One region of the Streptomyces sp. NPDC058877 genome, then DNA from elsewhere that is predicted to be linked to it. Evidence: riboswitches for the same ligand, from Rfam matches in the RefSeq annotation. Region 1 holds a riboswitch; the other holds the start of a gene.
The links. A riboswitch is a leader RNA that binds a small molecule or an ion and turns the genes downstream of it on or off. The one in region 1 is predicted to bind S-adenosylmethionine.

Region 1 (4,084 bases):
GCGGCGGCCCACGCGACCAACGAACAGACCCTGGTCGGGGCGTCGGGGGCGATCTCCGCGGTGCTCGGGGCCTTCCTCTTCCTCTTCCCCCGCTCCCGGGTCACCAGCCTCTTCCCCTTCCTGTTCTTCCTGCCGCTGCGCTTCCCCGCCTGGATCGTGCTGATCTTCTGGTTCACGCTGCAGTGGCTGGCCGCGCGGGCGGCGGGCGCGGGTCCCGGCGTCGCCTATCTGGCCCACGTCGTGGGCTTCTCCGTCGGTTTTCTCTACGCCTGGGGGCGCTACCGGGGTGGGGATAGAGTGAAGGCCCAAGCCGCGGCGACCGAGGGAGAAAGCCAGCCGTGATCACCGCGATCGTGCTCATCAAGACCAGCGTGGACCGCATCCCGGAGATCGCCGAGTCGATCGCCGCGCTCGACAGCGTCAGCGAGGTCTTCTCGGTGACCGGTACGTACGACCTGATCGCGATGGTCCGGGTGCCGCGCCACGACGACCTGGCGGACGTGATCCCCGGCCGCATCAGCAAGATCCCGGGCGTCGAGGCCACCGACACCCACGTCGCCTTCCGCACGTACTCCCAGCACGACCTGGAGGCGGCCTTCGCCATCGGCCTGGAGTCCTGAGACCGCGTACGCGGCACGAGCGGAGGGGGTTTCCCGACCGGGAGGCCCCCTTCACCCGTACGAGTGAGCCGTCAGCCGCGGTCGGGGACGCAGCGGCCGTCCTCGGTGCGGTACTTCCAGCGGGCGCCGTCCCGGACGAGGGCCCGCACCGCACGGACGAAGCGCTCCACGTGCTCGTCCGGCGTACCGGCGCCGAAGCTCACCCGGATGGCGTTCAGGGCGGGGCCGCCCTCCGCCCCCTGCCCCCCGCACTCGCCCGGGTCCCGGCGGTCCGCGCCGAGCAGCGTGCGGACCAGCGGATGGGCGCAGAAGAGACCGTCGCGGACGCCGATGCCGTACTCGGCGGAGAGCGCGGCGGCGAGGTGGGAGCTGTTCCAGCCCTCCACGACGAAGGAGAGGACGCCGACGCGGGGCGCCCCGTCGCCGAAGAGCGAGAGGAAGCGCACCTCGGGCACCCCGGCGAGGCCCTCGCGGACCTTGGCGATCAGGCGCTGCTCACGGGCGACCAGGGAATCGAAGCCGGCCTCGGTGAGCGCCTTGCAGGCGGAGGCGACGGCATGGGCGCCGATGACGTTCGGGGAACCGGCTTCATGCCGGGCCGCGGTGGTGTGCCACTCCACGTCCACTCCCCCGTCGGCCCGACGGGCCACCGTGCGGGAGGCTCCGCCGCCGGCGAGGTAGGGCTCGGCCTCCTGCAGCCAGTCGGGGCGCCCGGCGAGGACGCCAGCGCCGAAGGGGGCGTACAGCTTGTGCCCGGAGAAGGCGACCCAGTCCACGTCCCACTCCCGCACGGAGACCGGGTGGTGGGGGGCGAGTTGGGCGGCGTCGAGCACGATCCGGGCGCCGTGCGCACGGGCGGCGGCGGCCAGCTCCTTCACCGGCCACAGCTCGCCGGTGACGTTGGAGGCGCCGGTGACGCAGACGAGGGCGGGGCCGTGGGGCTCGCGGTCGGCGAGGGCCCGCTCCAGGGCCTCGACGGCCCGGGCCGGGGTGCGGGGCGCGTCGAGGTAGGTCACGCGGGGCCCGCTCCCCCCGTTGCTCCCGGGAGCCCGGACGGACTCCCAGGGGAGCAGGGAGGCGTGGTGCTCGGTCTCGAAGACGAAGACCTGGCAGTCGGCCGGGAGCGCGCGGGCGAGCAGGTTGAGCGAGTCGGTGGTGGAGCGGGTGAAGACGACCTGGTCTCCGGGGCGGCAGTCGAGGAACTCGGCGACGGTGGCGCGGCTGCTCTCGAAGAGGTCGGTGGAGAGCTGCGAGAGGTAGCCGGCGCCGCGGTGGACGCTGCCGTAGTAGGGGGCGTACGCGGCGACGTCGTCCCAGACCCGCTGGAGGGCCGGCGCGCTGGCGGCGTAGTCGAGCGCCGCGTAGGTCACCTCGCCGCCGGTGACGAGCGGGACGGTGACGTCCCGGCCGAGGACCGGCAGCGGGGCGGTACAGCGGGGTTCGGCGGACTCGACCGTGGTGGCGACGGCGTGCGGGGTTGCGGACATGGCGGTATCTCCCGGCGGGCGGTGCGGAATGGCTTCGGATCCCGTACGCGGCCGGGCGGCGGGGTACGGGTGGTGCCTCGGAGACGGCGCGGGGCGCGGGCCTGCATGCGCACGGGCACGCGGAAGTGGCCTTGTTCCGAGGGGGAAGAAGGGGCGCTGTCGCCCTATCGCATTCGCTTGCTCACGGAAAACGCTCCTCGAAGAACCAGGACCCCTGGTGTGTCGAGGGGTCCGCGCTTGCCGTAGACCTCGCTGCCTACGGCCCGGTCTTCACCCGGGGCACCCCGCCACGGACGGAGGGTTGCCGGACAGCTAGCCGGGGCTTCACAGCTGTCGCTCATGACCTGTCACGCATCCTGCCACATGATCGCGGAAACGCAAGGCCCCGGTCCGGATGCCGGACCGGGGCCGGGCGCGAACGCCGCGCCGACTACGCGTTGCTGGCCGCGATCCAGCGGTCGAGGGACCGTCGGGCCGCGCCGGAGTCAATGGACTCGGCCGCCCGCGCGATGCCCGCGGCCAACTGCTCCGTCAGGGTGCCGCTGCCGGGCTCCAGGGCGGTGAGCGCAGCCGCCGCGTTGAGCAGCACCGCGTCCCGCACCGGGCCGGTCTCCCCCGCGAGGAGCCGGCGGGCCACATCGGCGTTGTACGAGGCGTCGGCGCCGCGCAGGGCCTCCAGAGGCACCAGCTCGATGCCGACGTCCCGCGGGTCGAAGCGCTCCTCGGTGACGCCGCCGTCCCGGACCACCCACACCCGGGAGGTGGCGGTGGTGGTCAGCTCGTCCAGGCCGTCGTCCCCCCGGAAGACCAGTGCGGAGTTGCCGCGCTCGGCGAAGACGCCGGCGACGACCGGCGCCATGCGGGGGTCGGCGACCCCGACCGCCTGGGCCCGCACCTTGGCCGGGTTGGTCAGCGGCCCGAGGACGTTGAAGGTGGTGCGGATGCCCAGTTGGCCGCGGGCCGCGGCGACGTGCCGGAGCGAGGGGTGGAACTTCACCGCGAAGCAGATGGTGATGCCGGCTTCCTCGGCGACCTCGGCGACCCGCTGCGGGGTCAGGTGCAGGTTGATGCCGAGCTTCTCCAGAACGTCGGAGGAACCGGAGGCCGAGGAGGCGGCGCGGTTGCCGTGCTTGACGACCTTCGTTCCCGTGCCGGCGACCACGATCGACGCCATGGTGGAGATGTTGACGGTCTTGGCGCCGTCGCCGCCGGTGCCGACGATGTCGACGGCGGGCCCCGGTACCTCGATGAGGTTGGCGTGCTCGTACATGGTCCGGACGAGGCCGGTGATCTCCTGCACCGTCTCGCCCTTGGCGCGCAGCGCCACCATGAACCCGGCGATCTGGGCGTCGGTCGCCTCGCCGCTCATGATCAGGTCCATCGCCCAGGCGGTGTCGTCGGCGGACAGGTCCTTGCCGTCGAGCAGTCCGTTCAGCAGGACGGGCCAGGAGCGGCCCGCCGTGGTAGGTCCTCCAGCGGGGGTCGCGGTGCTCATGGCCGGCTCCAGGTGATCACGTGACGGATACGTCCCCACCCTATCGACCTCCGGGCACGGCAAAGAGCCCCGTCCAACGAATGGACGGGGCTCTTGCCGTGGCGACCGCGGGGTCCCCCCGCTCAGGGGAATCCCGGAGCGGAGGAGGTCAGGAGGAAGAGGCGATCAGTGGTGGCCGTGGCCGCTCTGGATCTCCTTGTACTCCTCGACCGTGGGCTTGGCGATCTGGCTGTCGTCGCCGTAGTAGCCCTTGTTGAGCTTGACCCGGAGCTTCTCCAGGCGACCGATCTTGCGCTCCACGCCGTTCTCGTCGACGGCCGGCGGGAGCTCCGCCGCCGCGTACTGCTCGTGCGCGGTGAGGCGGTGCAGTTCGCCCTGGCTGAGCGGCTCGTGGACCTCGACGAACTCACCGTGCGGCAGGCGCTTGATGATGCCGGACTCGCGACCGTGCAGCACCTTGTCCTTGTCCCGGCGCTGGAGGC
Region 2 (4,084 bases), on a different contig from region 1:
GCGAGGAGACGGAGCTCAGCCCCGAGACGAGGCCGCCGCCGCCCCTGCGGGCGTCGAGCGAGCCGTCCTCGCCGAGCACGTACGAGACCGGGCCCCGGTTGGATGCCACGAGCACAGTAGCCATGTGGCGAACCTAGCCCGTCCCGGAAACGCTCAAACGTACGTATACGAGACGGGTGGATCCGGCCACGCGGGGTCGCCGCAGCTCAGGGCCGGTCAGGGGCGCGCCGGCCGCGCACCGCGGCCCTCGCCACCAGGCCCGCCGCCGCCAGCGCCGCGGCGAGCGCCCCGAGCAGCCACAGCCGCTCTCCGCCGCCGGTGCCGGCCGTGGCGCCGCCCCGCCCCACCGGCGCCGACCGCTCCGCCCCCGGTGCCGCCTCCGCCGGGCCCCGGCCGGAGGGGGGCGCCGCGCAGCGTGCCGGTGGTGTCGCAGGAGGCGTCGGGCACCCCGTGACCGTGCCGTCCGCCGGGGCCGAGCGGCCGGACGGCGCCCCCTGGTGCCGCGGGCCCGAGGGCTCGACCGCGCCGGCGGCGACCGGTCCCGCCGCCAGCAGCAGCGAGCCCGCGGCGCACACGGCCGCGAGGGCTCTGCCCGGGTGGTGGTGTGAGAAGCGCATGGACCGGCAATCTAGGCAAAGCGGTCCTCGCGGGGGTCGCGCCACGCGAGCCGGCCGCACTTTCGGGCCGCGGGGCGGGGCCGTCCGGGCGCCCGCGCCACCACCCCCTCGGGACTCAGGCCACGCGGCGGTGCGCGTACTCCGCTATCTCGGCGATCGGCGGCCGTTCCTCCGTGTCCACCGCGTACGTCCGCGGCTCGAAGCCCTCCGCGCCCCGCTCGAACTGGGTCAGCCTCGGGCGCACCAGGTGTCCCCGGGAGAGCCGCACCTGAGCCGTCCGGTAGATCGCCGCCGCCATCCTGCCCAGCGCCTGCCCGTCCTGGTGCCGGTGCTTGCGCACCCCCACGTCCACCTGTGCCAGTGCGTCCAGGCCCACCGTGTGCAGGGCGTCCACGAGCAGCCCCAGTTCCACCCCGTACCCCACCGGGAACGGCAGTTGTTCGAGCAACGAGCGCCGCGCCGCGTACTCGCCGCCCAAGGGCTGGACGAAACCGGCGAGTTGGGGCCAGTGCAGATTGAGCAGCGGGCGCGCCACCAGTTCCGTCACCCGACCGCCCTGACCGGGGACCCCGCCGGGGGCGGGCCCGTCGGCTCCGGCGCCGAAGGGGCGGTCGTACATCGCCTTGACGAAGTCCACGTCCGGGTCGGTGAGCAGCGGGCCGACGATCCCCGTCACGAAGTCCGCCGAGAAGTCGCGCAGGTCCGCGTCGACGAAGCAGACCACGTCCCCGCTCGTCGCCATGAGGGACCGCCACAGGACCTCGCCCTTGCCGGGCACGGCCGGTATGCGGGGGAGGACCTCGTCCCGCGCGACCACCCGCGCACCGGCCGCCGCCGCCACTTCCGCGGTGCGGTCGGTGGAGCCCGAGTCGACCACCACCAGTTCGTCGACCAGGGGCACCGCCGCCGTCATCAGTTCGCGACGGATCACGGAAACGATGTCCCCGACCGTCGCCTCCTCGTTCAGCGCCGGCAGGACGACGCTGACCTTCGTGTTCCGCTTGGCGGCGAGGATCCGCTCCAGCGGTCGGTCCGCCATGGACCACGACCGCCGCTCCAGCCAGCGTTCCACCTCTTCCAGCACGTGATCTCCATCTCGCGGTTCGGACGGCCGGTCCAAGCGTCCGGGCCTTCGGTTACAGTCTTGAACAACGCGGATGCCCGATGCACGTCGGGGTCCCACCCGCGTCGGAGCGCAGGAACGAAAGTCCACCGCGCTTCACAATCGAATACCGCTCATCCAGAGGGGCAGAGGGAAACGGCCCGTTGAAGCCCCGGCAACCCTCCAGTCGGTCACTCGTCACCCGTCTTCGGACCACCATCCAGGTGAAGTCCGACGGGCGCCGCATCACATGCGCGAGGTCCCCGGCTAGGGAAGGTGCCAAATCCGTCTCATGGCGAAAAACTCGTCAATGGGAAAGATGAGGAGAAAGGGCCTCGCCTCCATGGCTGTACAGACCGTCGCACCCACCACCGTCGACCTCGGTCCCGCGTCCGGGCTCTCCTGTCGCGAATGCGGTGAAGTCTTCCCGCTCGGCCCGATCTTCGCCTGCGAGCTCTGTTTCGGGCCGCTCGAAGTCGCGTACGACTTCCCCACCGGTGACCCCGAGGCGCTGCGCAAGCAGATCGAGGCGGGCCCCGCCAACGTCTGGCGCTACGCCCCGCTGCTGCCCGTCCCCGCGGACGTCGCCGAGAAGCCGAACCTGAACCCCGGCTGGACCAAGCTGGTCCAGGCCGACAACCTGGCCCGCGAGATCGGCGTCGCCCCCGGCAAGCTCTTCGTCAAGGACGACTCCGGCAACCCGACCCACTCCTTCAAGGACCGGGTCGTCGCCCAGGCCATCGAGGCCGCCCGCGCCTTCGGCTTCACCACGCTCTCCTGCTCCTCCACCGGCAACCTGGCCGGCGCCGTGGGCGCCGCCGCCGCCCGCGCCGGCTTCCGCTCCTGCGTGTTCATCCCGCACGACCTGGAGCAGGGCAAGGTCGTCATGGCCGGTGTCTACGGTGGTGACCTCGTCGCCATCGAGGGCAACTACGACGACGTCAACCGCTTCTGCTCGGAGCTCATCGGTGACCCGCTCGGCGAGGGCTGGGGCTTCGTGAACGTCAACCTCCGCCCCTACTACGGGGAGGGCTCCAAGACACTGGCGTACGAGATCTGCGAGCAGCTCGGCTGGGTCATCCCCGACCAGCTCGTCATCCCGATCGCCTCCGGCTCCCAGCTCACCAAGATCGACAAGGGTCTGCAGGAGCTCATCAAGCTGGGCCTCGTCGAGGACAAGCCCTACAAGATCTTCGGCGCCCAGGCGGAGGGGTGCTCCCCGGTGTCGGCGGCCTTCAAGGCCGGCCACGACGTGGTGCGGCCCCAGAAGCCGAACACGATCGCCAAGTCGCTCGCCATCGGCAACCCGGCTGACGGCCCCTACGTCCTCGACATCGCCCGCCGGACCGGCGGCGCCGTGGAGGACGTGAACGACGAGCAGGTCGTCGAGGCCATCAAGGTCCTCGCCCGCACCGAGGGCATCTTCGCGGAGACCGCGGGCGGGGTGACCGTCGGCGTCGCCAAGAAGCTCGTCGAGGCCGGTCTGATCGACCCCGACCTCACCACCGTCGTCCTCAACACCGGCGACGGACTCAAGACCCTGGACGCGGTGGCCGACACCTCTCAGGCGACCGCCACCATCCGCCCGAGCCTGGACGCGTTCCGCGACGCCGGCCTGGCGCACTGAAAGGTTACGAAGACATGGCCGTGAACGTCCGCATCCCCACCATCCTCCGCACCTACACGGGCGGGCAGTCCGAGGTCCAGGCGGAGGGCGCGACCCTCGCCGAGGTCATCGCGGACCTGGACAAGAACCACACGGGCATCGCCGCCCGCGTCCTGGACGACCAGGGCAAGCTGCGCCGCTTCGTCAACGTCTACGTGAACGACGACGACGTGCGCTTCGAGCAGGGCCTGGAGACGGCCACGCCGGCCGGTGCGGGCGTCTCGATCATCCCGGCGGTCGCCGGCGGCTGCTGAGCCGTCCCTTCGTCCTTCCGGGGTCCCGTCTTTCTAGAATTGCCCCTTCCGCGCCAATAAGCGGAAGGGGCAATTCTGCATGGTTGAGCGCGGTAGAGTTGGGGAAGTCCCCCCGGCCGCGCATGCCGGACGCATATGAGAATGCGTCCCCGCGCGACAAGAAGTAGCCAAACTCCATGTGCGTTGTGTACCTTCTGTGCGCTTTGCCGGGCCCGACTTGCCCCATAAAAAAGGGGATCCTCCCCAATTCCCCTTTCCGGGGCGCCCAGAATTCTCGGTCGAATGACCTGTTGCAGAGGGCAGTTGGACAGATACATTCAGCCGCGGTCGACGCGTTCCGGCGCAGGGTCTGACCCGGGGTTCGTGAAGTGCGGCCCCGCGCAAGGGCCAGTAATAGGGGAGTTAGGCATGGCTCAGGGCACCGTCAAGTGGTTCAACGCGGAGA

Region 2: linked by a shared signal. The riboswitch ahead of thrC (threonine synthase) and the one ahead of ACFW2Y_RS25880 (aminotransferase class V-fold PLP-dependent enzyme) in region 1 are both predicted to bind S-adenosylmethionine.

The regions. Positions count from the first base shown of each region.
Region 1 is NZ_JBHYMF010000135.1:4,723-8,806, forward strand. Features, by position in the region: gene ACFW2Y_RS25870 (rhomboid family intramembrane serine protease) at 1-342, shown strand, start outside; gene ACFW2Y_RS25875 (Lrp/AsnC family transcriptional regulator) at 339-620, shown strand; gene ACFW2Y_RS25880 (aminotransferase class V-fold PLP-dependent enzyme) at 692-2,107, opposite strand; SAM riboswitch class IV at 2,336-2,452, opposite strand; gene trpD (anthranilate phosphoribosyltransferase) at 2,538-3,602, opposite strand; gene ACFW2Y_RS25890 (cytochrome bc complex cytochrome b subunit) at 3,768-4,084, opposite strand, start outside.
Region 2 is NZ_JBHYMF010000039.1:22,667-26,750, reverse strand. Features, by position in the region: gene ACFW2Y_RS12335 (trehalose-6-phosphate synthase) at 1-124, opposite strand, end outside; gene ACFW2Y_RS12330 (hypothetical protein) at 207-617, opposite strand; gene ACFW2Y_RS12325 (glucosyl-3-phosphoglycerate synthase) at 733-1,701, opposite strand; SAM riboswitch class I at 1,851-2,045, shown strand; gene thrC (threonine synthase) at 2,039-3,346, shown strand; gene ACFW2Y_RS12315 (MoaD/ThiS family protein) at 3,361-3,639, shown strand; gene ACFW2Y_RS12310 (cold-shock protein) at 4,048-4,084, shown strand, end outside.